Regions from separate parts of the Mycobacterium sp. G7A2 genome, predicted to be linked through region 2. Evidence: riboswitches for the same ligand, from Rfam matches in the RefSeq annotation. Region 2 holds a riboswitch; the other holds the start of a gene.
The links. Region 2 has a riboswitch for thiamine pyrophosphate ahead of thiC (phosphomethylpyrimidine synthase ThiC). Riboswitches for the same ligand answer to the same signal wherever they lie in the genome.
Positions count from the first base shown of each region.

Region 1: linked by a shared signal. The riboswitch ahead of ACEWX3_RS18840 (ECF transporter S component) and the one ahead of thiC (phosphomethylpyrimidine synthase ThiC) in region 2 are both predicted to bind thiamine pyrophosphate.

Region 1 is NZ_CP169251.1:3,950,253-3,961,958, forward strand. It holds gene ACEWX3_RS18800 (pyruvate carboxylase) at 1-232, opposite strand, end outside; gene ACEWX3_RS18805 (vitamin K epoxide reductase family protein) at 286-918, opposite strand; gene ACEWX3_RS18810 (DsbA family protein) at 915-1,682, opposite strand; gene ACEWX3_RS18815 (alpha/beta hydrolase fold domain-containing protein) at 1,714-2,814, opposite strand; gene ACEWX3_RS18820 (aldo/keto reductase) at 3,011-3,850, shown strand; gene ACEWX3_RS18825 (sulfite exporter TauE/SafE family protein) at 4,093-4,866, shown strand; gene ACEWX3_RS18830 (MBL fold metallo-hydrolase) at 4,930-6,276, shown strand; gene ACEWX3_RS18835 (AAA family ATPase) at 6,288-6,845, shown strand; TPP riboswitch at 6,891-7,002, shown strand; gene ACEWX3_RS18840 (ECF transporter S component) at 6,991-7,674, shown strand; gene ACEWX3_RS18845 (ABC transporter ATP-binding protein) at 7,674-9,131, shown strand; gene ACEWX3_RS18850 (energy-coupling factor transporter transmembrane protein EcfT) at 9,128-9,901, shown strand; gene ACEWX3_RS18855 (HNH endonuclease family protein) at 9,967-10,674, opposite strand; gene recG (ATP-dependent DNA helicase RecG) at 10,671-11,706, opposite strand, start outside.
Region 2 is NZ_CP169251.1:5,383,016-5,394,721, reverse strand. It holds gene ACEWX3_RS25680 (M20/M25/M40 family metallo-hydrolase) at 1-485, shown strand, start outside; gene ACEWX3_RS25675 (uracil-xanthine permease family protein) at 439-1,716, opposite strand; gene ACEWX3_RS25670 (APC family permease) at 1,731-2,969, opposite strand; gene ACEWX3_RS25665 (TetR/AcrR family transcriptional regulator) at 2,993-4,243, shown strand; gene ACEWX3_RS25660 (hypothetical protein) at 4,210-4,452, opposite strand; gene ACEWX3_RS25655 (NAD(P)/FAD-dependent oxidoreductase) at 4,497-5,984, opposite strand; gene ACEWX3_RS25650 (alpha/beta family hydrolase) at 6,015-6,641, opposite strand; gene thiD (bifunctional hydroxymethylpyrimidine kinase/phosphomethylpyrimidine kinase) at 6,641-7,468, opposite strand; gene thiC (phosphomethylpyrimidine synthase ThiC) at 7,465-9,057, opposite strand; TPP riboswitch at 9,046-9,155, opposite strand; gene ACEWX3_RS25635 (MFS transporter) at 9,269-10,993, shown strand; gene ACEWX3_RS25630 (hypothetical protein) at 10,990-11,370, opposite strand; gene ACEWX3_RS25625 (DUF222 domain-containing protein) at 11,378-11,706, opposite strand, start outside.

The sequences.
Region 1 (11,706 bases), 1.4 Mb from region 2:
CCGCGTCGCACCCGGCTTCCAGAGCCACCCGCATGATCTCCGAGACCGACAGATAGGCCCGGACGGGGTGACCCGTCTCGCCGATCTGATATGACTCGTCGGCTTTCAACCGGTGCAGCGAGTTGCGGTCCTCGTACGGGTACACCGCGACGGTGTCGATGCCCATCTCGTAGGCCGCGCGAAAAGCACGGATCGCGATCTCACCGCGGTTGGCTACCAGGACTTTGGAGATCGAAGAGTTCTGACCGGCCACGGTTCACCCTAACCGCATCGGCCACGTGCAGGTCAGAGAAGGGTCGACCAGTAATTCCAGAACCGGACGAGGATCAGCAGCACGACCGCGGCGAACCACAGCGTCACGACCGACCACCGCCAGCTGTACAGCGTTCTGACCAGGCGTGAACCGCTGCGCTGGGGGGCCAAGGCGATGCCGGCGGTCACCACGAGTAGCGGGATGGTCACCGCCCACACCACCATGCAGTACGGGCACAGCGCGCCGATGCGGTAGAGGCTCTGGAAGATCAGCCAGTGCACGAAGACGGTGCCCGCCAGGGTGCCGACGGTCAGGCCCGCCCAGTACCAGCGGGGCAACCGCACCCGCGCGACGGCCAGGACGCCGGTGACGAGGACCACGGCGAAGGACACGATCCCGATGAGCGGATTGGGGAAGCCGAACAGCGATGCCTGCGGGGTGGTCATCACCGATCCGCAGGACAGCACCGGGTTGATGCTGCAGGTCGGCACATAGTCGGGGTTGATGAGCAGTTCGATCTTCTCGATCGTCAGCGTCAGCGCCGCTGCCAGCCCGACGAATCCGGCGATCAGCACCCACAGCGCGCTACTGCGCGGAACCGCGACCCCGCCCGCCTGGCCGCTGGACGGGGCGTCCTGGCCCACCGGGTCCGCGGTGACGGTCATGACGCCGGGGTGGGCGCCTGCGCGGGCGGCGCCGCCTGGAGGCCGGGCACGTCACCGACGATCTCTTCGATCTTGGCGACCAGCGCCTCGGGGGTGCTGTACTGGTATTCCTCGCCGTTGATGCGCAGCGTCGGGGTGGCCTTGATGCCGGTGGCGCCCGCCATGCCGGCGACCATGTCGACGTAGGTGCCCTTGTTGATGCATTCGGGGACGTTGCCCGAGGCGCCGGCCTGGCGGGCCAGTTCGACCAATTGCGCGTTGTCCGGGTAGGAAGTTCCCATCTCGCTGGGTTGCTGCGCGAACAGCGCGGAGTGGAAGCGCTTGAAGGCGTCGACCGATTCGTCGGCCACGCAGTAGGCGGCCCCACCGGCCCGCGACGGATAGTTATTGTTCTGCGGGCGGTCCAGGATGCCGACCATGTAGTAGTCGACGGCCGCCGCGCCCGAGTCGGCGATGTTGGCCAGGGTCGGACCGAACTGCTGCTCCAGCGCCGCGCAGTGCGGGCACAACGCGTCCTCGTACAGCGAGATGACGGCCTTGGGCTCGTCGGTGCCCTCCTTGGTGATCACGCTGTTGGACGCCACGCGCACCGACTTGGTCTCGCCCGCGGTGGGCTTGTCGTCCGCCGACATCAGGATGTAGAGGATGAGCGCGGCGGCGAACAGCACCACGACCGAGGTCAGCCCGATCTGCACGAACAGGTTGCGCTTCCGGTCCGCTGCCTTCAGGTCGTACCGCGCGTTCTTCTTGGGTTTGGAGGCCACGGACACAGCGTACCGGCGCGCAAACGCGGGTTTAGCCGGCGCGGGTCAAATGCGCGCGGATGGCCGAGATGACCTCCGAGGTGGCGGTCGCACTCGCCCCACCGAGGGTGAAGAAGTTGGCGAAGCCGTGCACGACCGGCCCGTACTCGCGGTAGTCCACCGCGGTGCCCGCCGCGCGCATCGCGTCGGCGTACTGCCTGCCCTCGTCACGCAGCGGGTCGAAGCCGGCGGTGACCACCAGCGCCGGGGCCAGGCCCGAGAGATCGTCGACGAGCAGCGGGGACACCTCCGGGGCGGTGGCGTCGAACCGGGAGCCGCCGAGGAACCGCTCCTTGAACCAGGCGATGTCGCGGCGGGTGAGGAAGAACCCGCGGGCGAACAGGGTCTTGGACCTGGTCTGGCTTTCGTAGTCGGTCACCGGATACAACAGCACCTGCAGACTCGGGGGCGACACCCCCTCGTCGCGCGCCCGCAGCGACGCCAACGCCGCCAGGTTCGCCCCGGCACTGTCGCCTCCGACGGCGACCCGGTGCGGATCGGCGCCCAGCTCGGCGGCGTGCTCGCGCGCCCACAGGTACGCGGCGTAGGCGTCCTCGGCTCCGGCCGGGGCCGGATGCTCGGGCGCCAGGCGGTAGTCGACGGAGACCACGTGCAGACCACCGGCGCGACAGATCTCACGGCACAGGTCGTCGTGGGTGTCGAGACTGCCCATCACGTGTCCGCCGCCGTGGAAGAACACCAGCAGCGGGGCGCCGGATTCGGCGGGGCGATAGTGCCGGGCCCGGACCGGTCCGGCGGCACCGTCCACCTCGATGTCGGTCACCGATGTGACCGGGATGCGCTCGGCGAAACTGGCGGCCAGCAGCTCGAGCTGGGCCCGCGCGGTGACGTGATCGTCGTCGCCGACCAGCCCGTCGAGTCCCAGCGCCCGCTGGCCGGCGAGCATCAGCTGCAGGGTGACGTCGAGGGTGTTGCCGTCGAGGGTGATCGACCGCCCACCCATCAGCAACCGCTTGATCCGGTCGGGTATGTGCGGCAGCGCGCGCAGGGTCACGCCCGCAACCTTGTTGGCGACGACGTCGACGGTGCGGATCTTCGGGCGCTGCGTCGGCGCGATACTCGTCTGCGTCATGTGTGCTCCATCTGTCTCACCCGGACCCGGGCAGGTCGCGCCCTGGTGGCGCCGACAGCAGTTGGGTCCGATCCCGAAGCAGATTAGGTGACCATCGGTGGCGGCAATATAGTCAACGGCGAAATCGTGACTCCGGACCCACTGCGGGTGAACGCCGGGGCCACCTACGAGCATCCACTTCAGCAGGGCAGGTGACATGACCTCGGCGGCAGCAATCCCCACCGTCACACTCAACGACGACAACACGATGCCGGTCATCGGCCTCGGAGTGGGTGAACTGTCCGAGGCGGAGACCGAGCAGGCGGTGTCGGCCGCGCTGGAGGCCGGCTACCGGATGATCGACACCGCCGCCGCCTACGGCAACGAGGCGGCCGTGGGTCGCGCGGTCGCGGCATCGGGCATCGCCCGCGACGAGTTGTTCATCACCACCAAGCTGGCCACCGAGGATCAGGGTTTCCAGTCCTCGCAGGACGCGCTCCGGCGCAGCCTGGAACGTCTCGGCCTCGACTACGTCGACCTGTACCTGATCCACTGGCCGGGCGGTGAGCACGGCAAATACATCGACAGCTGGGGCGGACTGATGCGCGCCAAGGAGGACGGTCATTCCCGTTCGATCGGCGTGTGCAACTCCCACGCCCAGCACCTCGAGGATCTCATCGCGCTGTCGTTCTTCACCCCGGCGGTCAACCAGATCGAGCTCCACCCGCTGCTGAACCAGGCCGAACTGCGGGCCGTCAACGCCGAGAACGGCATCACCACCGAGGCCTACGGCCCGCTGGGTGTGGGCAATCTGCTGTCCAACCCTGCCGTCACAGCGATCGCCGAGGCCCAGGACAAGACCCCGGCGCAGGTGCTCATCCGGTGGAGCCTGCAACTCGGCAACGTCGTCATCCCCCGGTCTTCCTCGCCGGAGCGGATCGCTTCCAACCTGGACGTCTTCGGGTTCGAACTGACCGACGACCAGATGGGGTCGTTGAACGGCCTCGACAACGGCACCCGGTTCCGTCCGGATCCGGAAACCTATACCGGCGCCTGATTCACCCGCCTCCTCCGGCTTCCCTCCAGCGCTGACGTCGTGCAGCGCCCCCTCCTCCGAGCAGTCCCGCGCGCCGTCATGCCCGCGTTCAGGTGTGTTCGGGCGTGGCCGATGACTCCTGCCCGACGGCGGTGGTGATGCCGCCAACGGTCCCCCGTATGTTTAGAAATACCCCATGGGGTGTATTTGAGGCGGGCAGGCATCCGCACCGCGGCCGTCGACAAACAAGGAGGCACACCGGTATGACGCTCGCCGTCGCCCTCGGCTTCGGGGCGCTGATCGGGGTGCTGCTGGGCCTACTCGGCGGCGGTGGGTCGATCCTGGCGGTCCCCGCCCTGGTCTACGCGGTCGGCCTGGACATGCGCCAGGCGATCCCGATCTCGCTGCTGGTCGTGGGGGTGGCCTCGGCGGTGGGGGCCGTGCCGCGCATCCGCGCCGGACAGGTGCAGTGGCGCCTGGCTGCGGTGTTCGCCGCCGCAGGCATTCCGGCGACGTTCGCCGGGACCGCGATCAGCACACGCCTGCCCCAGAGTGCGCTGCTGATCGGCTTCGCCGCGGTCATGGTGCTGGCCGGGGCGCGGATGCTCAAGGACACCGCGAGCACCGGCACCGCCTGTGACGTCGGCCAGGACGGCATCGACTGGCGCCGATGCGCTCCGCGATCCATCCCGGCCGGCGCACTGGTCGGTGTGCTCACCGGACTGTTCGGGGTCGGCGGGGGGTTCCTGATCATCCCCGCACTGGTCATCGCGCTCGGGGTGGACATGACGATCGCCGTGGGCACCTCACTGCTGATCATCGTCGTCAACTCCGCAGCCGGGTTCCTGTCCCACCTGCAGGGCCTGCAGATCGACTGGGCCGTCACCGCGTCGTTCGCCGGCGCCGCCACGGTCTGCTCGCTGATCGCCGGGTCGCTGGCCACCCGCCTGCAGACCGAACGGTTGCAACGCTGGTTCGCCTACCTGGTCTTCGCCGTCGCGACCTTCGTCGTCGTCGACACGATCTGGCTGCACTGACCCCCGACCGCACTGACCCCAATTGCACCGATCCGACACCAACCATCACACGGGAGGAACACCATGGACGTGACCATCATCGAGACATCCGGCCTGGGCGACCGCAGCTATCTGGTCAGCGCCGAAGGGCGCGCCGCGGTGATCGATCCGCAACGCGACATCGACCGCGTCCTCGACCTCGCCGACGAGAAGGGCGTCTCGATCACCCACGTTCTGGAGACCCACATCCACAACGACTACGTGACCGGCGGCCTGGAACTCGCCCGCACCCTCGGCGCCGAATACGTCGTCGCGGACGGCGATGACGTGGGGTTCACCCGCCGGGCGGTGAGCGACGGAGACGTCGTCGACGTCGGCCCGATGAGCTTTGCGGTGCTGCACACCCCGGGCCACACGCACACGCACGTGAGCTATGTCCTCCGCGACGTGTCGGGTTCGGCCGTCGGGGTGTTCACCGGCGGCTCGATGCTGCACGGCACGACCGGGCGAACCGATCTGGTCGACGACGACGACACCGTCGAGCTCACTCACGCGCAGTACCACTCGGTGCGCCGGCTGGCCCACGAACTCGGCGACGACGTCGAGGTCTATCCGACCCACGGTTTCGGCAGCTTCTGTTCGGCGACGCCGGCCAGCGGCGACAGCTCGACCATCGGCGACGAGCGGCAGAACAATCCGGCCCTGACCAACGACGAGCAGACCTATGTCGACCAACTGCTGGCCGGTCTGGGCGCGTATCCGGCCTACTACGCGCACATGGGCGTCATCAACACCGAAGGTCCTGCTCCCGTCGACCTGTCCCTGCCCGAACCGGTGGACCCGGCAGAGCTGCGCCGCCGCATCGATTCCGGCGAATGGGTGGTCGACCTGCGCAGCCGCACCGCCTTCGCGGCCGGCCATCTCGCCGGAACCTTCGGCTTCGAGTTGTCCACACAGTTCGCGACGTATCTCGGCTGGCTGTACCGCTGGGGTGCCCCGATGACCCTGGTCGGTGAGGATCGCGACCAGATTCTCTCGGCGAGAAGGGAACTGGCCCGCATCGGAGTCGACAACGTCACCGGTTCCGCCGCCGGTGACATCTCCGCGCTGGCCGGCGGTGAAGCACTGCAGAGCTATCGAGTGGCCGCGTTCGACGACCTCGCGGGCGCGCTGGACCGCGACGAGGTGACCGTTCTCGACGTGCGCCAGACGACTGAATTCGACGGCGGCCACATCCGCGGCGCGCTCAACATCCCGCTGCACGAGCTGCTCGCCCGCCGCGACGAGGTGCCGGCCGGTGAAGTCTGGGTGCACTGCGGTTCCGGCTACCGGGCCTCCATCGCCTGCTCGCTCATCGAACGCGCGGATCGCGCGGTCGTGCTCATCGACGACGCCTTCGACAAGGCCCCCGAGTCCGCCCTGGTGTCCTAGGGTTCGCGGACGTGACCCCCGACGATCTGGTCGTCAGCCTCGTCGCCGCCGACGCGACGACCGTGCTGATCGACGGACGGTCGGGCGCGGGAAAGTCGACGCTGGCCGACCACCTGCAGCGGCGGTGGTCGGCCAGTTCGGTCGTCCGCCTCGACGACATCTACCCGGGCTGGGACGGGCTGGCGTGGGCGGTCGAGCACGTCGGCACCCGACTACTCGCACCCCGCGCACACGGTCACCCGGGACGATGGCGCCAGTGGGACTGGGCCACCGGCGCCCCCGGACCCTGGCACACGGTCGAGCCCGGCACCCGACTCATCGTGGAGGGGGTCGGCGCGCTGTCCGCCGCGCATCGCGAGCTGGCCGATCTCGGCATCTGGGTGACCGCCCCCGACGAGGTGCGCCGCCGTCGCGCCCTGCACCGCGACGGCGACACCTACCGCCCGCACTGGGACCGCTGGGCGGCTCAGGAGGAGCAGTTCATCAGCGAGTTCGCGCCCCAGGCGGCCGCCGACGTCACCGCGGTCGAGACCGTCGCCGGGTGGTCCTGGAGCTTTCACCGGCGGTGACCGATGCCCGGCGTGGCGCCATCTTCGCGCTCTGCAGTAGCTTGGGAGGTTCCACACGGGAGTGCACACCGAGTGCGCTGAGAGGACGGCTGACGGCCGTCGACCGTACGAACCTGACCGGGTAATGCCGGCGTAGGGAGATGTGATGGATCAGCCCCACCCTGACGGCACCGGGTCTTTTCACGGCACCGGGTCCTTTCATGGCACCGGGTCTTTTCATGGCACCGGGTCGTTTCACGGCACCGGGTCGTTGCGCTGGCGCGTGGTCGACATCGTGGTGGCCAGCGTGCTCGCCGTCGCGGCCGGATTGGTGTTCGTCATCTGGAACGTCGCGCACAGCCCGATCACCGCGCCGCTGAACGCACTGCTGCCCGGCCTGCAAGCGCTCGCCGGTGGCGGGTGGCTGTTCGCCGGTGTGCTCACGGCACTGGTCATCCGCAAGCCAGGCGCAGCACTGTACGGCGAAGTCGTCGCGGCCACCGTGTCGGCGTTGGTCGGCAACCAGTGGGGCGTGCTGACCATCGAATCGGGGCTCGTGCAGGGCCTCGGCGCCGAACTCGTGTTCGCCGTGTTTCTGTACCGGCGGTGGAACCTGCCCGTCGCGATCCTCGCCGGCGCGCTGGCCGGGGTCGCGTTGGCCGTCAACGACCTGATCCTCTGGTACCCGGGGGCCGCCACCGCGTTCGCGGTCATCTACACGGCATCAGCGGTGGTCTCCGGCGCCGTCATCGCCGGGGTCCTGTCCTGGTTCGTCGTCAGAGGCCTGGCCAGGACCGGCGCCCTGAGCCGCTTCGAGTCCGGGCGGGCGTTCGCGCGTTCCGCCACCTGATGCCCTCCGCGGCGTCCACCCGCGTCGGCGCCCGCGTGACGGCGCAGCACTGGGGTTGGCAGCACGCCGGGCAGAACACTTGGGCGGTCAGCGAACTCGACCTCGACATCGAGGCCGGCCAACGGGTCCTGGTGTTGGGGCCGTCCGGCTCCGGAAAGTCCACTCTGCTGCTGGGCCTTGCCGGGCTGCTGGGTGGCGCCGACGAGGGACACGAGACGGGTCGTCTCCTCGTCGACGGATCTCGTCCCGCCGATCGACGCGGGCTCATCGGAATGGTGCTGCAGGACCCGGATTCGCAGGTGATCCTGTCGCGGGTAGGCGACGACGTGGCCTTCGGTATGGAGAACTTCGGGGTGCCACGCGCAGCGATCTGGCCGCGCGTCGACACCGCCCTTCGCTCCGTGGGTCTGAATCTTCCTGTATCGCAAGACACCTCCACTCTGTCGGGCGGTCAGAAGCAGCGCCTGGCACTCGCCGGGGTGCTGGCGATGAATCCGGGCCTGATCCTGCTCGACGAGCCCACCGCGAATCTGGACTCCGAAGGGGTCCTCGAGGTCCGTGATGCGGTGACCGCGGCCGCCGACGCCAGCGGCGCCACCGTGGTCGTGGTGGAACACCGCACCCAGACCTGGCTGCCCGTCGTCGACCGCGTCGTCGTCCTGGGCCCGAACGGTCAGGTGGTTGCCGACGGCCCGCCGGAGCCGACCATCGCGCGCCAGCGCGAACACCTGCTGCAGTCCGGGATCTGGGTGCCCGGAGCTCCCCCGCCGCGGATCTTCCGGCACCGTCCGGCGGCCGACGACCCCCTGCTGAGCGCCACCGACCTCTCAGTCGGCTACCCCACCGCCCCGGTTCGCGCGGGCCTGGACTTCCAGATCCGCAGGGGCCGGGTGGTGGCCGTGACCGGGCGTAACGGCAGCGGGAAATCGACGCTGGCGCTGACCCTGGGCGGCTTGTTGCCGCCGCAGGGCGGCCGGCTCCGCGCGCAGGCGCAGTTCGCCCCCTCACCCAGACGTGTGGAACCCATCGGCTGGCGCTCCAAGGAGTTGCTCACCCGCATCGCCACCGTCTTTCAGGACCCCGAACACCAGTTCCTCACCGGCAGCGTGCGCGACGAGATACTGCTCGGACCGAAAGCGCTGCGCCACAACAGCACCGAGGCCGCCGCCCGGGCCGACGAGCTGCTCGACCGGCTGCGCCTGAGCCACCTCGCGCATCGCAATCCCTACACCCTCTCGGGCGGCGAGAAGCGCCGCCTGTCCGTGGCCACCGTCCTGGTCACCCGGCCGGCGTTGATCGTCCTCGACGAGCCCACCTTCGGCCAGGATCGACGCACCTGGGTCGAGCTCGTCGCGTTGCTGTCCGAAATCGCCGACGGCGGAACCGCGGTCGTCGCCGCCACCCACGATGACGAGTTCGTCGAACTGCTCGCCGACGACCGGGTGGAGCTGCAGTGACATCGCTGGATGCCGGAACCCGTCCGGTCCTCAATCCTGTCGCGACGTTGCTGACGGCAGCGGTGATCGCCGTGGCGTTGGTGCTCAGCGTCGACTGGGTGTCGGCACTGACCGCTCTGATGCTGGAGATCCCACTGTTTCTCGCGCTCAGAATCCGCCTGCGCACCGTCGTGGTCCGCGGCGCCGTGGTCACCGTCGCGGCCGCGTTGACCGCGCTGACAAACCTGCTCTACGGGGAGCCGAGCGGCACCGTGCACTGGCACTTGCTGTTGATCAACGTCAGCGACGGCTCCATCGAGCTTGCGGGCGCGATGTTCCTGCGGGTGCTTGCCATCGCCCTGCCGTCGGTGTTGTTGTTCGTCGATGTCAGCCCGACCCAACTCGCCGACGGGTTGGGGCAGGTGCTGAAACTCCCCGCCCGCTTCGTCATCGGAGCGCTGGCGGGGCTGCGCATGGTCGGCCTGCTGCGCCAGGACTGGCAGTATCTCGGTTACGCCCGCCGGGCTCGCGGGGTCGCCGACACCAACCGAATTCGGCGCGTCTTCGGACAGGCGTTCGCCCTGCTGGTTTTCGCGCTGCGCCGCGGTTCCAAACTGGCAACCGCCATGGAGGCCCGCGGATTCGGCGCCCACCCGACCAGAACCTGGGCACGGCCGTCGTTGTTCGGCTGGCGCGAAGCGGCCCTGATCGCCTATGGCACTGTCATTGCGGCCACGGCCATCGCGGTCGCGGTGGCCGCGGGCACCTGGCAGTTCATCGGTGGACGATGACGGTTGGGTCGCCCGCATTGTCGCGGCGGTGCCGGGTTGCTGAGATGCCGGCGATATTCACGGCCTCACGCTGCGGGGCAGGTCTGCGCAGCCTCCTGCAGCACCGGCGCCGACGCGGCGTCCACCGGTAGGTCGTACCCCCGTAACACCGCGATGAATTGCATCGCGTACTGGCAGTGGAATGCCTCGTTGGGCGGCATCCACAGCGCGGGCTGCTTGTCGCCCTTGTCCTGGTTGGCATCACCGGCGACGGCGATGAGGTTCGCGGGATCGTTGGCGAAACGCACCCGCATCTCGTCCGTCCAGTTCCGCGCCCCGAGATCCCACGCCAGCGCCAGCGGCACCAGATGATCGATCTGCACCTCGGCCCCGGTCTGTTCACCACGGGTGAAGGCGACTGTGGAGTTGGTGTAGGGATCGCGCAGCACCCCGGTGGCCACCGCCGTCGGGCAACGTGAGATCGCCACATATGTCTTGTCGATCAGGTCACGGTCGAGGATGTCGTTGCGGGTGTCGCACCCGTTGAAGCCTCCGGGGGCGGTGGTTTCATCGGTCCACGCCTCTCCGAACGCGTCGCGCCGGTAGTCGTATCCCCGTACCCGCTCGGGGATCTCGGCGACACCGGCGAGGACATCGACGCCGGGGGCGACGGTGGGGACGTCGGCCTGAGCGATCAACTCCGAGGGCTGCCGGGAATCGTCGACGACCTGGACGGCGACGAACACGGCCAGGGCCACCGCAACCGCCAGCCACAGGATCTGCCTGCGACTCAAGATTTGTCCAGATAATCGAGGCGGTCGGTATCGGTGAACGACGCCGACAGGAACGCCATCCCGGCGTCACCGGGGTTGAAGTCGTAGACCGCTTCACACAAGTCCCGGGCATCCTCGATGATCTCGCGGTGGTCGGACAGCGACAGGAATCGCAACGTGATCGGACGGCCGTGTTGACTCAAGCCCAGCACATCACCCTCACTGCGCTCCTGCAGGTCGAGTTCGGCGAGTTTGAACCCGTCCTGAGTGCCGGCCACCGCCGTCAGACGCCTGCCCGCTTTCGAACCCTCGGGCAGGTTGCTCACCAGCAGACACAAGCTGGGGTGCTGGCCGCGCCCGATCCGGCCCCGCAGCTGATGCAGCTGGCTGATCCCGAACCGATCGGCGTCCATCACGACCATCACGGTGGCGTTCGGCACGTCGACGCCGACTTCGATGACCGTGGTGCACACCAGCACGTCGATCTCGCCGGCCCGGAACGCGGCCATCACGGCGTCCTTTTCGTCGCTGGGCAATCGCCCATGCATCAGGCCCAACCGGAGACCGGCCAGCGGCCCCTGATGCAGCACGGCGAAGAGGTCCACCACGGCGATCGGTGGTGGACCCTGTTCCTTCTCGTCGTCTTTCTTGTCGTTCTTGGCCTTCTTGGCGCTCTTGGTGCCCTTGTCGGCATTGGCGGGCTTGTCGTCGGCGGCGGTGTCGTTCTCGTCGATGCGCGAGGCAACCACGTACGCCTGCCGTCCGGCGCGGACTTCCTCGGCGATCCGCGCCCACGCCCGACTCAGCCAGGCGGGCTTCTGCTGGGCGAAGATCGTGTTGGTGGTGATCGGCTGGCGGCCCCGCGGCAGCTCCCGCAGCGTGGAGGTCTCCAGGTCGCCGTAGACGGTGAGCGCCACGGTGCGGGGAATCGGTGTCGCGGTCATCACCAGCAGGTGCGGGGTGATGCCCTCGGGAGCCTTGGCGCGCAATCGGTCCCGCTGCTCGACACCGAAACGGTGCTGCTCGTCGACCACCACCATGCCGAGGCGGTGG
Region 2 (11,706 bases):
AACTCGCCGACATCGCGCTGTATCTGAACGTCGACGTGATCGGTTCACCGAATGCGGGGTACTTCACCGATGACGGCGACGAGTCCGCGCAGACCGCGCCGCGGCCCGTACCGCCGGGATCGGCGGGCATCGAGCGCACGCTGGCTGCCCGGCTGAACACCGCGGGGGTCCGACCGGCCGACATCCCGTTGGGCCGCACCACCGACTACGCGCCGTTCATGATCGCCGGTATCCCCATCGGCGGGGTCACCACCGGCTCGTCACAACGCAAAACCGAGGTCCAGCAACGGTTGTGGGGTGGCCAGGCCGGGGTGGCGTTCGACCCCGACTATCACACCCCGCGCGACACCCTCGACAACATCGACCGCGACGCGTTGGCGGTGATGGGCTCGACGGTGGCGTTCGCCGTGGGCGTCTACGCCCAGCAGATCGGCGGTGTCAATGGGGTGCCGGCGCGGGATCAGCGCGATCACCGGACGCCCTGAACCCCAGCAGCCTCATGCCGTGGTAGACCAGCAGCGCGGCGATGGAACCCAGTGCGATCCCGGTGAACTTCAGCGGCCCCGGCGTCCACACGAAGTCGGCGATGCCGATGACCAGCGGGATGGCCGCGGTCATCTGGTTGATCGGCAGGGTGAAGTCGACGCGGTTGGTCAGCCAGATCCGGATTCCGACGATGCCGACCAAACCGTAGAGCACCACCGTCGCCCCGCCCAGCACCCCGGCCGGGACCGCCGAGATCACCGCACCCACCTTGGGGCACAACGCCAACCCGATCGCCACCAGGGCAGCGACCCAGTACGCCGCGGTCGAGTAGATGCGCGTCGCCGCCATCACCCCGATGTTCTCGGCGTAGGTGGTGGTGGCCGAGCCGCCGCCCAGACCGGCCAGGGTGGTGGCCACCCCGTCGGCCGCCAGCGCACGACCCATCAGCGGGTCCAGGTCGGTGCGGGTCATCTGCGCGACGGACTTGACGTGGCCGATGTTCTCGGCGACCAGCGCGATGACCGCGGGCAGGAACAACGGCAGCACCGACCACGCGAACGTGGGAGTCTGGAACTCCGGCAACCCGATCCACGGCGCGGCCGCGATCGCGGAGGTGTCCACCCGGCCGAGGAACAACGCCAGCACGTAGCCGGCCGCCACGGCCAGGAAGATCGCCAGCCGGCCGATCATGCCGCGGAACACCGCCAGCACCGCCACCAGCAGCACCAGCGTGACGAACGCGACGAGCGGGTCGGCCTCGAAATTGGTCTTGGCGGTGGGCGCCAGGTTGAACCCGATCAGCGCGACGACCGCGCCCGTCACCACCGGCGGCAGCACCATGTCGAGCCAATGGGTGCCCGCCACGTGCACGACGGCACCGATGAGGATCAGCGACAGCCCGACGGCGACGATGCCGCCGAGCGCGCCGCCGGGGCCCGCGCTGCCCATCGCACCGAGCACGGGTGCCAGCACCGAGAAGCTCGAGCCCAGATAGCTCGGCAGCCGGTTGCCGGTGATCAGCAGGAACAAGATGGTCCCGATACCGGAGAACAGCAGCGTCGTGGCGGGCGGGAAACCGGTCAGCACCGGCACCAGGAAGGTGGCGCCGAACATCGCGACCACGTGCTGGGCGCCGAGCCCGATGGTGCGTGGCCAGCTCAGCCGCTCGCCGGGGGCGACGACGAAGTCATGATCGGCGCGGGTGTCGACGCGGGTCCAGGTCAGCGGCACAGGCACGACAGCGACTACACACCATGTCGGCGGCGGGCGCCAGCGGAGTAGCTGATCATCCCCACTGCGACCACGACGGCGCCGGCGAGTACCGACGTCAGCGGCAGTGTCGCTGCCAGCGTCAGGCAGCCGACGAGACCGATGGCGGGCAGTACCCGCCGACCCAGCGTCAGCGCCGAGGCGTTGGCGATCGCGTAGTACAACAGCACCCCGAACGACGATAACCCGATCGCGCTGCCCAGATCGACGACGGCGGCCAGCACCGCGACGGCAGCGCCGACCGCGAGCTCGGCCCGGTGCGGTGTGCGGTGGCGCGGATGCACCGCGGCCAACACGTGCGGCAGATGACGGTCGCGGGCCATCGCCAGCGTCGTGCGGGACACCCCCAGCAGCAGCGCGAGCAGCGCGCCCAGCGCGCCGATCGCCGCCGCCACCCCGACCACCGGTTCGAGCACACCGAACCCGGCCGCGCGCACCGCATCCGACAGCGGGGCCTGTGAGCCGGCCAGACCGGCGGCACCCAGTTCGGCCAGCACCGCGACGGCCACCAGGGCGTAGACCACCAGCGTGATGGCCAGCGCGATCGGGATGGCGCGGGGGATGGTTTTCTCCGGGTCGGCCACCTCTTCGCCGAGCGTGGCGATGCGGGCGTATCCGGCGAAGGCGAAGAACATCAACCCGGCCGCCTGCAGCACCCCGTACGCGGTGACGTCACCACCCAGCGTCAACCGCGACGCATCAGCGCCGCCGAAGCCCAGCAACACCGTGACGACGACCGCCAGCACCGCCAGCACCACGGCCACGATGACCCGGGTGAGTAACGCCGAGCGCTGGACGCCGGCGTAGCCGACGGCGGTCAGCGCGACGACCGCGGCGACCGCCACCGCATGCGCGTACTGCGGCCAGGCGTAGTAGCCGACCGTCAGCGCCATCGCGGCGCACGACGCGGTCTTGCCGACGACGAAGCTCCACCCCGCGGTGTGCCCCCAGAAGGGGCCGAGCCGCTCGCGACCGTAGACGTAGGTGCCGCCCGATTGCGGGTAGCGGGCCGCCAGCCACGCCGAGGACATCGCGTTGCAGGTGGCCACCACCCCGGCGAGGGCCAACCCGACCAGCAGCCCGGTGCCCGCCGCGGCGGCGGCCGGCGCGAGCGCGACGAAGATGCCCGCCCCGATCATCGAGCCCAGGCCCAGGGTGACCGTGTCGAACAGCCCGAGCCGCCGGCGCAGTGCCGGCTCGCCGGGGGTCGTCACGGCCTCACGATATCGTGGTTGCCATGGCGCGCAACGCCAGCGCGGAGATCCGCCGCCGGCCCAAGGACCGGAAAGCCCAGATCGCGCGCGCGGCGGCGGAGGCGTTCAGTGAACACGGCTACCACGGTGTCAGCATGGAGGCCATCGCCGCGCGCGTCGGCATCTCGGCGGCGGCGTTGTACCGGCACTACGCCGGCAAGTACGAGCTGTTCCGCGGTGCGGTACTCGGCCTGGGCGGTCAGCTCGTCGACGGCACTGCTGATCTCGACGGCACCTCAGATCTCGACGGCGCTGACGACGAGGATGCTCGGCAGCAGTTCGACGCCCTCGTCGGCGCGCTGGTCGACGTCGCCCTGGCCAACCGGACCTCGGGCGGGTTGTACCGCTGGGAGGGGCGGTATCTCGACGACGCCGACCAGGCCCAGCTGCTCGCCCAGATCGGCACCGTGCACGACCGCATCCACCGGCCGCTGGCCCGGCTGCGGCCCGGGTTGACCCACCGGCAGTACCTGACCCTGTCGACGGCGGTGCTGTCGGTGGTGGGCAGCATTGTCGACCACCGTGCCAAGCTCCCGGCCGCCTCGGCCCGTGAGCTGCTGATCGAGCTGGCCGCTGCGGTGGCTGCCGTCGAACTGTCCGACGAACCGGTACCGGCCGAACCTCCTGCTGCGTCCCGCGCTCCGGCGCCCGACCCGTCGACATACGAAGCGCTGCTGCGGGAGTCGCTGACCCTGTTCCACCGCCACGGCTACCGCGACACGGGGATGGAGGACATCGCGTCGGCGGTCGGGATACCGGCATCCGGTATCTACAAGTACTTCTCCGGCAAAGGCGACATCCTGGCCGCGGTGTTCCGTCGGGCGTCGGATCGGGTCTCCGGCGAGCTCGCCACCGTCGTCGCCTCCGCCGCCGACCCGCACGAGGCGCTCTCCGCCGTGATCGACAGCTACGTGGCGCGCACGTTCGACCAGCCGGAGCTCGAGTACGTCTACTACACCGAACGGCTCAACATGAGCGCCGCCGACCAACGCATCGTGCACGACCTGCAGCGTTCGGTCGTCGAGTCGTGGGTCGAGCTGGTGGTCGCGGTGCGTCCGCAGTGGTCGCCGGCGCAGGCGCGGTTCGCGGTGCACGCGGCCATGGCGTTGGTCATCGACCTCGGCCGGCTGCAGCGCCACCCCGACGCCGCGCAGGCGCGCGCGGTGGTGAATCGACTGGTGGAAGCGGTCCTGCTGGGGGACTACCGGTTACGGGCGACGTTCACGCCCATGTAGACCAGGTAGGCGAGCAGGCCGAGCACGGCGAGCTTGCGGGTCTTGCGCACCGCCAGGCCCAGTCCCACAGCGGTCTCGATGCCGCCGTCGATGTAGACGTGCTGGCGGGTGTCGGTCGGAAACGCCGACTTGGTCAGGCCCTCGTAGAGCTGCGGTGCGACGAAATGCGACAGCCCGGTGAGCGCGAGCACGATGCCGGCGATCGTCATCCCGCGCGATTTGCTCTCGGTCCCCACTTCGGTCACGACGTCTCCTAGCTCATCCGGTAATCGCTCAGCGGGAAGTCGGAGGCTTCCTGGATCGCCTTGCGAGTCGAGGTCGGGCGCAGCAGGGTGGGTTCCCCGCTGGGATTGAAATAGTACGACCGTGCCGAAGCGCAGTCGCCGGTGGTGAACAGCGAGTCGCCCAGCAGTTCGGTCATCCGGTCCAGGTACCTGCTGTTGGCGTCCTCGGTGACCTCGAACGTCGTCGCGCCGCGGCGTTGCAGTTCACCGAAAACGCGGTCCATGTGTCGCATCTGGTATTCCATCGTGTTGAAGAAGTTCAACCCGAGGAAGGCGTACGGGCTGGCCAGCGACATGAAGTTGGGGAACTGCGGCATCGTCACACCCTGGTAGGCCTGGAACCGGGTGTCGCGCCACCACTTCCCCAGATTGCGGCCGCCCCGGCCGATGACCTCGATGGCGGGGAAGTTGGCTTCCCACAGATCGAAACCGGTGGCCAGCACCAGGGTGTCGATGACGGTCTTGGTGCCGTCGACGGCGACGACGCCGTCGGACTCGATCCGTGCGATGCCGCTGTCCTGCAGGTGGACGTGCGGCTTGGTGAAGGTGCGGTAATAGCTGTTGGAGAACGTCGGACGCTTGCAGCCGAAGTCGTAGTCCGGGGTGAGCTTGGCGCGCAGGTCCTTGTCGCGGATCGTGGCGAACCGGTGCATCTTGGCGAGGTCACCGGCGGCGATGTTGAACCGGCCCCGGGTGTTCTTGTAGTGCACCACTCCGACCGACACCATGAACTCGTAGACGGCGTCGGTGACGGCGCGGATGGCCCGCTGGGTCAGCGGAAAACGGGCGAACAGCCGCTTGGCCCGTTCGGAGAACCGGAAGTCGACCTTCGGCACCACCCAGATCGGGGTGCGCTGGTACACCGTCAGCTCGGCCGCCTTCTTGGCCAGTTCGGGGATGAGCTGCACCGCGGTGGCGCCGGTCCCGATGATGCCGACCCGCTGGCCGGTGGGGTCATAGGCGTCATCCCAGGCCGTGGTGTGGATCACCCGGCCGTCGAAGCCGGTGATGCCGGGGATGTCGGGCATGTGCGGCTGGGACAGGAAGCCCGTCGCGGTGAACAGGAACCGGGCCGACACCGTCTCGCCGCCGGCCAGCGCCACCCGCCACAGTGCAGCTTCCTCGTCCCAGCGGGCGCTCTCGACGACGGTGCTGAACCGCATGTGGCGGCGCACGTCGTACTTGTCGGCCACGTCACCGGCGTACTGCTTGATCTCCGCTCCGGTGGAGAACAGCCGGGACCAGTTCGGGTTCGGCTCGAAGAAGTAGGAGTACGTGGTGGTGGGGACGTCCACCGCCAGGCCCGGGTAGTGGTTGACGTGCCACGTACCGCCCAGATCGTCCTCGCGGTCGAGGATGACGAAGTTCTCGTAGCCCATCCGTTTGAGCTGGATGGCGGCGCCGATTCCGGCGAAGCCGGCGCCCACGATGACCGCGTCGAAGTGCTCCGAAGTCATGCGTAGACGGTACCGCAGGTACCAGCGAGGTCAGCCGAGCAGTTCGAGCGCCGCGTCCACTGCGGCCTTCGGCACGTCGATCTTCTTGGAGGCCAGGTCGTGGCGGGCGCCGGTCACCTCCACGATCGTGGTGGGCGCCGGGATCAGCGCCGCGGCCGGCCGGAGCTCGTCGATGCTGCCGAACGAGTCGGCGGTGCCATGGGTGAACACCGTCGGGACGGTGATGTCCGGGAGATGCCCGGTGCGGGCCCGCTCGGGCTTGCCCGGCGGATGCAGCGGATAGGAGAACAGCGTCAGCAGGTCGAGGGACAGGCCTTCGTCCTCTGCCCCAGTGCCGGCGGCCGCCATCGAGGTGAGCCGGCCACCGTACGAGTGCCCGCCGGCGATCACCGGGCCGTCGGCCAGCGTGCGGACCGCGGCGACCGCTTCGACGATGCCGGCGAGATCGGCGGCCGACGAACCCGACGGTGGCCCCTTGGGGCGGCGACGCCGATACGGCAGGTTGTAGCGCACCGCGACCCAGCCGCGGCGGGCCCATTCTTCGCAGAGTGCTTGCAGCAGAGGTGCTTCCCGGCTCCCGCCGGCGCCGTGGGTCAGCGCGACCACACCTTGCGGCTTCCCGTCGGGCCGGTGCACCACCCCGGCGATGTCGTCCATCAGCCGAGCCGGAACAACGCCGACACGGGACCGTGGCCTTGCCCCAATGGGTATGCCGCCCTGAGGCATTCGGTGACCCAGCGCTTCCCGAAGCCGACCGCCTCGGGCACCTCGTAGCCGTGGGCCAACGCGCTGGCGATCGCGGCCGCCAGGGTGTCCCCGGCGCCGTGGTCGTCACCGGTGTCGATGCGTTCGGCCTCGTACTCGACGAAGTCGGTACCGTCGAACAGCAGGTCTGGGCTGTGCGCCGACGACCGCAGGTGCCCGCCCTTGACCAGCGCCCACCGTGGTCCCAGCGCATGCAGCGCACGGGCCGCCTCGCACTGGGTGGCGGCGTCGACGACGTCGATGCCGGTGAGCAGCCGGACCTCGTCGAGGTTGGGGGTCACCACCGTCGCGAGCGGGAACAGCGTGTCCTTCAGCGCTCTCAGCGCACTGGGATGCAGCAGCGGGTCGCCGTGCATCGACGCGCACACCGGGTCGACGACCAGCGGGACATCCGGTGCGGCGCTGCGCCAGGTGGTGGCGACGGTGTCGATGATCTCCGAGGAGGCCAGCATGCCGGTCTTGGCGGCCTGCACGCCGATGTCGCCGGCCACGACCTCGATCTGGCCGGCGATGACATCGAGCGGCACCTCGTGAAAGCCCTTGACGCCCAGTGAGTTCTGAACTGTCACCGCGGTGACCGCGACGAGACCGTGCATGCCCAGCATGGCGAAGGTGCGCATGTCGGCCTGGATGCCGGCGCCGCCACCGGAGTCCGAGCCCGCGATCGTCATCACACGGCGCGGGGTCTGCCCCGGCGGGGTGAGCGGCAGGTACGTCATGCCGGCGTCACCGGTAGATACACGCGGTTGCCGTGCTCGGCGAACTCCCGGGACTTCTCGGCCATCCCCTTCTCGTAGGCCTCGCGCACGTCGTGGCTGATCCGCATCGAGCAGAACTTCGGTCCGCACATCGAGCAGAAGTGCGCGGTCTTCGCGGGCGTCGCCGGCAGGGTCTCGTCGTGGAACTCGCGTGCCGTGTCGGGGTCCAGCGAGAGGTTGAACTGATCCTCCCAGCGGAACTCGAACCGTGCGGTGGACAGCGCGTCGTCCCGTTCCTGCGCCCGCGGGTGCCCCTTCGCGAGATCGGCCGCATGGGCGGCGATCTTGTAGGCGATCACCCCGTCTTTGACGTCCTTGCGGTTGGGCAGGCCGAGGTGTTCCTTGGGTGTGACGTAGCACAGCATCGCGGTACCGGCCTGGGCGATCATCGCGGCCCCGATGGCCGAGGTGATGTGATCGTAGGCCGGTGCGATGTCGGTGGTCAGCGGCCCGAGGGTGTAGAACGGCGCCTCCTCGCACAGCTCCTCCTCGAGCCGGACGTTCTCGGCGATCTTGTGCATCGGGACGTGGCCGGGTCCCTCGATCATCACCTGCACGCCATGGGATTTGGCGATCTTGGTCAACTCGCCCAGGGTTTCCAGCTCGGCGAACTGCGCGGCGTCGTTGGCGTCGGCGATCGAGCCGGGACGCAGGCCGTCACCGAGGGAGAAGGTCACGTCGTAGCGGGCCAGGATCTCGCAGAGTTCCTCGAAATGCGTGTAGAGGAACGACTCCTGGTGATGTGCCAGGCACCAGGCGGCCATGATCGACCCGCCGCGGGAGACGATACCGGTGACGCGGTCCACGGTCAGCGGGATGTGGCGCAGTAGGACGCCGGCGTGCACGGTCATGTAGTCGACGCCCTGCTCGCACTGTTCGATCACCGTGTCGCGGTACAGTTCCCAGGTCATCTCGACCGGATCGCCGTTGGTCTTCTCGAGAGCCTGGTAGATCGGCACCGTGCCGACGGGAACCGGCGAGTTGCGCAGAATCCACTCGCGGGTCAGGTGGATGTCGCGGCCGGTGGACAGGTCCATGATCGTGTCGGCACCCCAGCGGGTGGCCCACACCATCTTCTCGACTTCTTCGGCGATCGACGACGTCACCGCCGAATTGCCGATATTGGCATTGACTTTCACCGAGAACGCCTTGCCGATGATCATCGGCTCCGCCTCGGGGTGGTTGTGGTTGGCCGGGATCACCGCGCGCCCGCGGGCCACCTCGTCGCGAACCAGTTCGGCGGACACCCCTTCGCGCTCGGCAATGAAGGCCATCTCGGCGGTGATCTCGCCGGCCCGGGCACGCTGCAGCTGGGTGCCGCGGTCGCGCGTCACCGGCCGACGGGTCAGACCGGCGTCCAGATCGATGACGGCGTCGGCGTCGGTGTACGGCCCGGAGGTGTCGTAGAGGTCGAGATGCTCGGAGTTGGTCAGGTGGACCCGGCGAAACGGGACCCGGGCGCCGGCGACGTCCCGGTAGACCTTGGAACTGCCCTGAATCGGGCCGGTGGTGACGGTCGGACGGACTGCGGAGTCGACAAAGTCGGTCATGATTCTCCCTACGCCGGCATTACCCGGTCAGGTTCGTACGGTCGACGGGCCCACCCGTCCTCTCAGCGCACTCGGTGCACGCTCCCGCGTTTGCGATTGGCGAGTTCCACGCTAGCGCACGACCGCACGGCGGGGGAACCGGGCAGCGGGCACGAATTGCGCCCAGATGATTTGCATAGCTAATATATGTTTTCTATGGGCGAGGTGACTGATGTCGACTGAGATCGAACCGGCGGACAAGACGACACGGGCGGGTAGCCGCTTCGATCTGGACCACCCCCGCTACAAGTGGGTGGCCTTGTCCAACACCACGCTCGGCACGCTGTTGGCGGCGGTGAACGCGTCGATCGTGTTGATCTCACTTCCGGCGATCTTCCGCGGTATCGACCTCAATCCGTTGTCCCCGGGCAACATCAGCTATCTGCTGTGGATGCTGATGGGCTACCTGGTCGCCACCGCCGTGCTGGTGGTGCCGTTCGGCCGGCTGGGCGACATGTTCGGGCGGGTGCGCATCTACAACATCGGATTCGCCGTCTTCACGGTCGCGGCGATCGCGCTGTCGTTCGACCCGTTCCACCTGGGCGCCGGTGCTGTCTGGCTGATCGTCTGGCGCGTCGTCCAGGGTGTCGGTGGCGCCATGCTGATGGCCTCCTCGTCGGCGATTCTCACCGACGCGTTCCCGGCGAACCAGCGCGGGATGGCGCTCGGGGTCAACATGGTGACCGCCGTCGCCGGGTCGTTCCTCGGCTTGCTGATCGGGGGCGCACTGGCTGAATGGCACTGGCAGGCGATCTTCTGGGTCGGTGTCCCGATCGGATTGGCAGGCACGATCTGGAGCATGCGATCGCTGCGCGAGATAGGGCAGCGGACACCGGGACGGCTGGACTGGGCGGGCACACTCACGTTCGGCGTCGGGTTGACCGTGCTGTTGATCGGCATCACCTACGGCATCCAGCCCTACGGGCAGTCGACCACGGGCTGGACCAATCCGGCGGTGCTCGGATCGATCGTGGCCGGCCTGGTACTGCTCGTCGCGTTCTGCGTGGTGGAGCTCAAGGTGGCGCAGCCGATGGTGAACATCCGGCTGTTCCGGTCGACCGCGTTCGGCATGGGGAATCTCGCTGGTCTGATGTCGTCGGTCGGCCGCGGCGGTCTGCAGTTCATGTTGATCATCTGGCTGCAGGGAATCTGGCTGCCGTTGCGCGGCTACGACTTCGAGTCCACACCGCTGTGGGCCGCGATCTACATGTTGCCGATCACGGTCGGTTTCCTGCTGGCGGGGCCGATCGCCGGGGCATTGTCGGACCGTTACGGCGCCCGACCGCTGACGGTGGGTGGCATGGCCCTGATGGCGGTGTCGTTCATCGCGTTGGTGATGATCCCGGTCGACTTCGATTACCGGGTGTTCGCGCTGCTCATCTTCCTCAACGGGGTGGGTGGTGGCATCTTCACTGCACCCAACACGGCGGCCATCATGTCCAGCGTGCCGGCCGCCGAGCGCGGAGCGGCGTCCGGGGTGCGCGCGACCTTCTTCAACGCGGGATCGTCCCTGTCGATCGGGATCTTCTTCTCGCTGATGATCGTCGGACTGGCCAACACGCTGCCCGGTGCACTCAGCAGCGGCCTGCAGGAGCAGGGGGTGTCGGCGTCGGTGGCGCAACAGGTCGCCGACCTGCCCCCGGTGGGGAGCCTCTTCGCGGCGTTCCTGGGTTACAACCCGATCGCCGAGGTGCTCGAGCCCTATCACGCGTTGCAGCAACCCGGTGTCAATGCCGAAGAACTGACCGGACAGACGTTCTTCCCTCACTTGATCATCGAACCCTTCCATGCCGGCTTGACTGTGGTGTTCATCGCCGCTGCGGTGATGATGGTGATCGGCATGGTCGCGTCGCTGTTCAACCCGGGCCGGTACGCCGAAGATGTCACGGCCGACTAGAACAACGCGCCGCGCAGGAAGAAGTCGTCGAGTCGGCGGGTGATGATCGCCCCGACGGGTAACTGGGCGGCGATCTCCAGGTTGTCGTCCGCGACGTCCTCGGCCCATGACCGAGGCCATCCGCCGTCGCCGAGGCTGGTGTCGAAGGCCAATACCACGTCTTCGCGGGTCATTTCGGTTTCCACGACCATCGCGGTGGTCGTCGCCCGATGGGAAGCGGCACCGGCGAACCCGCGTCCACACCCGCAGGGGCCACCGGGGTCCAGCCGGTCCCGGTCGCAGGGCTCCTGGATCCACACCAACTCACGCTCGACGCAGTAGTGGTAGTCGCCGGGATTCGTACCCTGCGTATGTCCAGTGGCTACAAGGATTTTCACGTTTCTCCTAGAACGGTGGTGGGTCGTCGCCGTAATCGGATGGCGGGTTGAGGGATTGCTTCATGGCGTCGATGGCGGCGGCCGTTCTGCGGCGGATGTTGCGGCGTTTGTCGGCGGCTGCTTGTTCGGCGGCGCGGTCGAGTTCGGCTTGGAGCGCGTTGTGTTGGCGGGCGGCGGTGATGTAGGCGGCGCGGTTGTCGGCGCGGGTGCGTTGGCGGGTGGGCATCTTCCGTGTCCGTCCCGGGTGGTGGCGGGGCGGTGTGGGGCGGGTGGGTTGTCGTGGTGGGGGTGGGTCTGTGGTGGTGGTCCAGGTGGGGAACAGCAGCGCCGAGAACG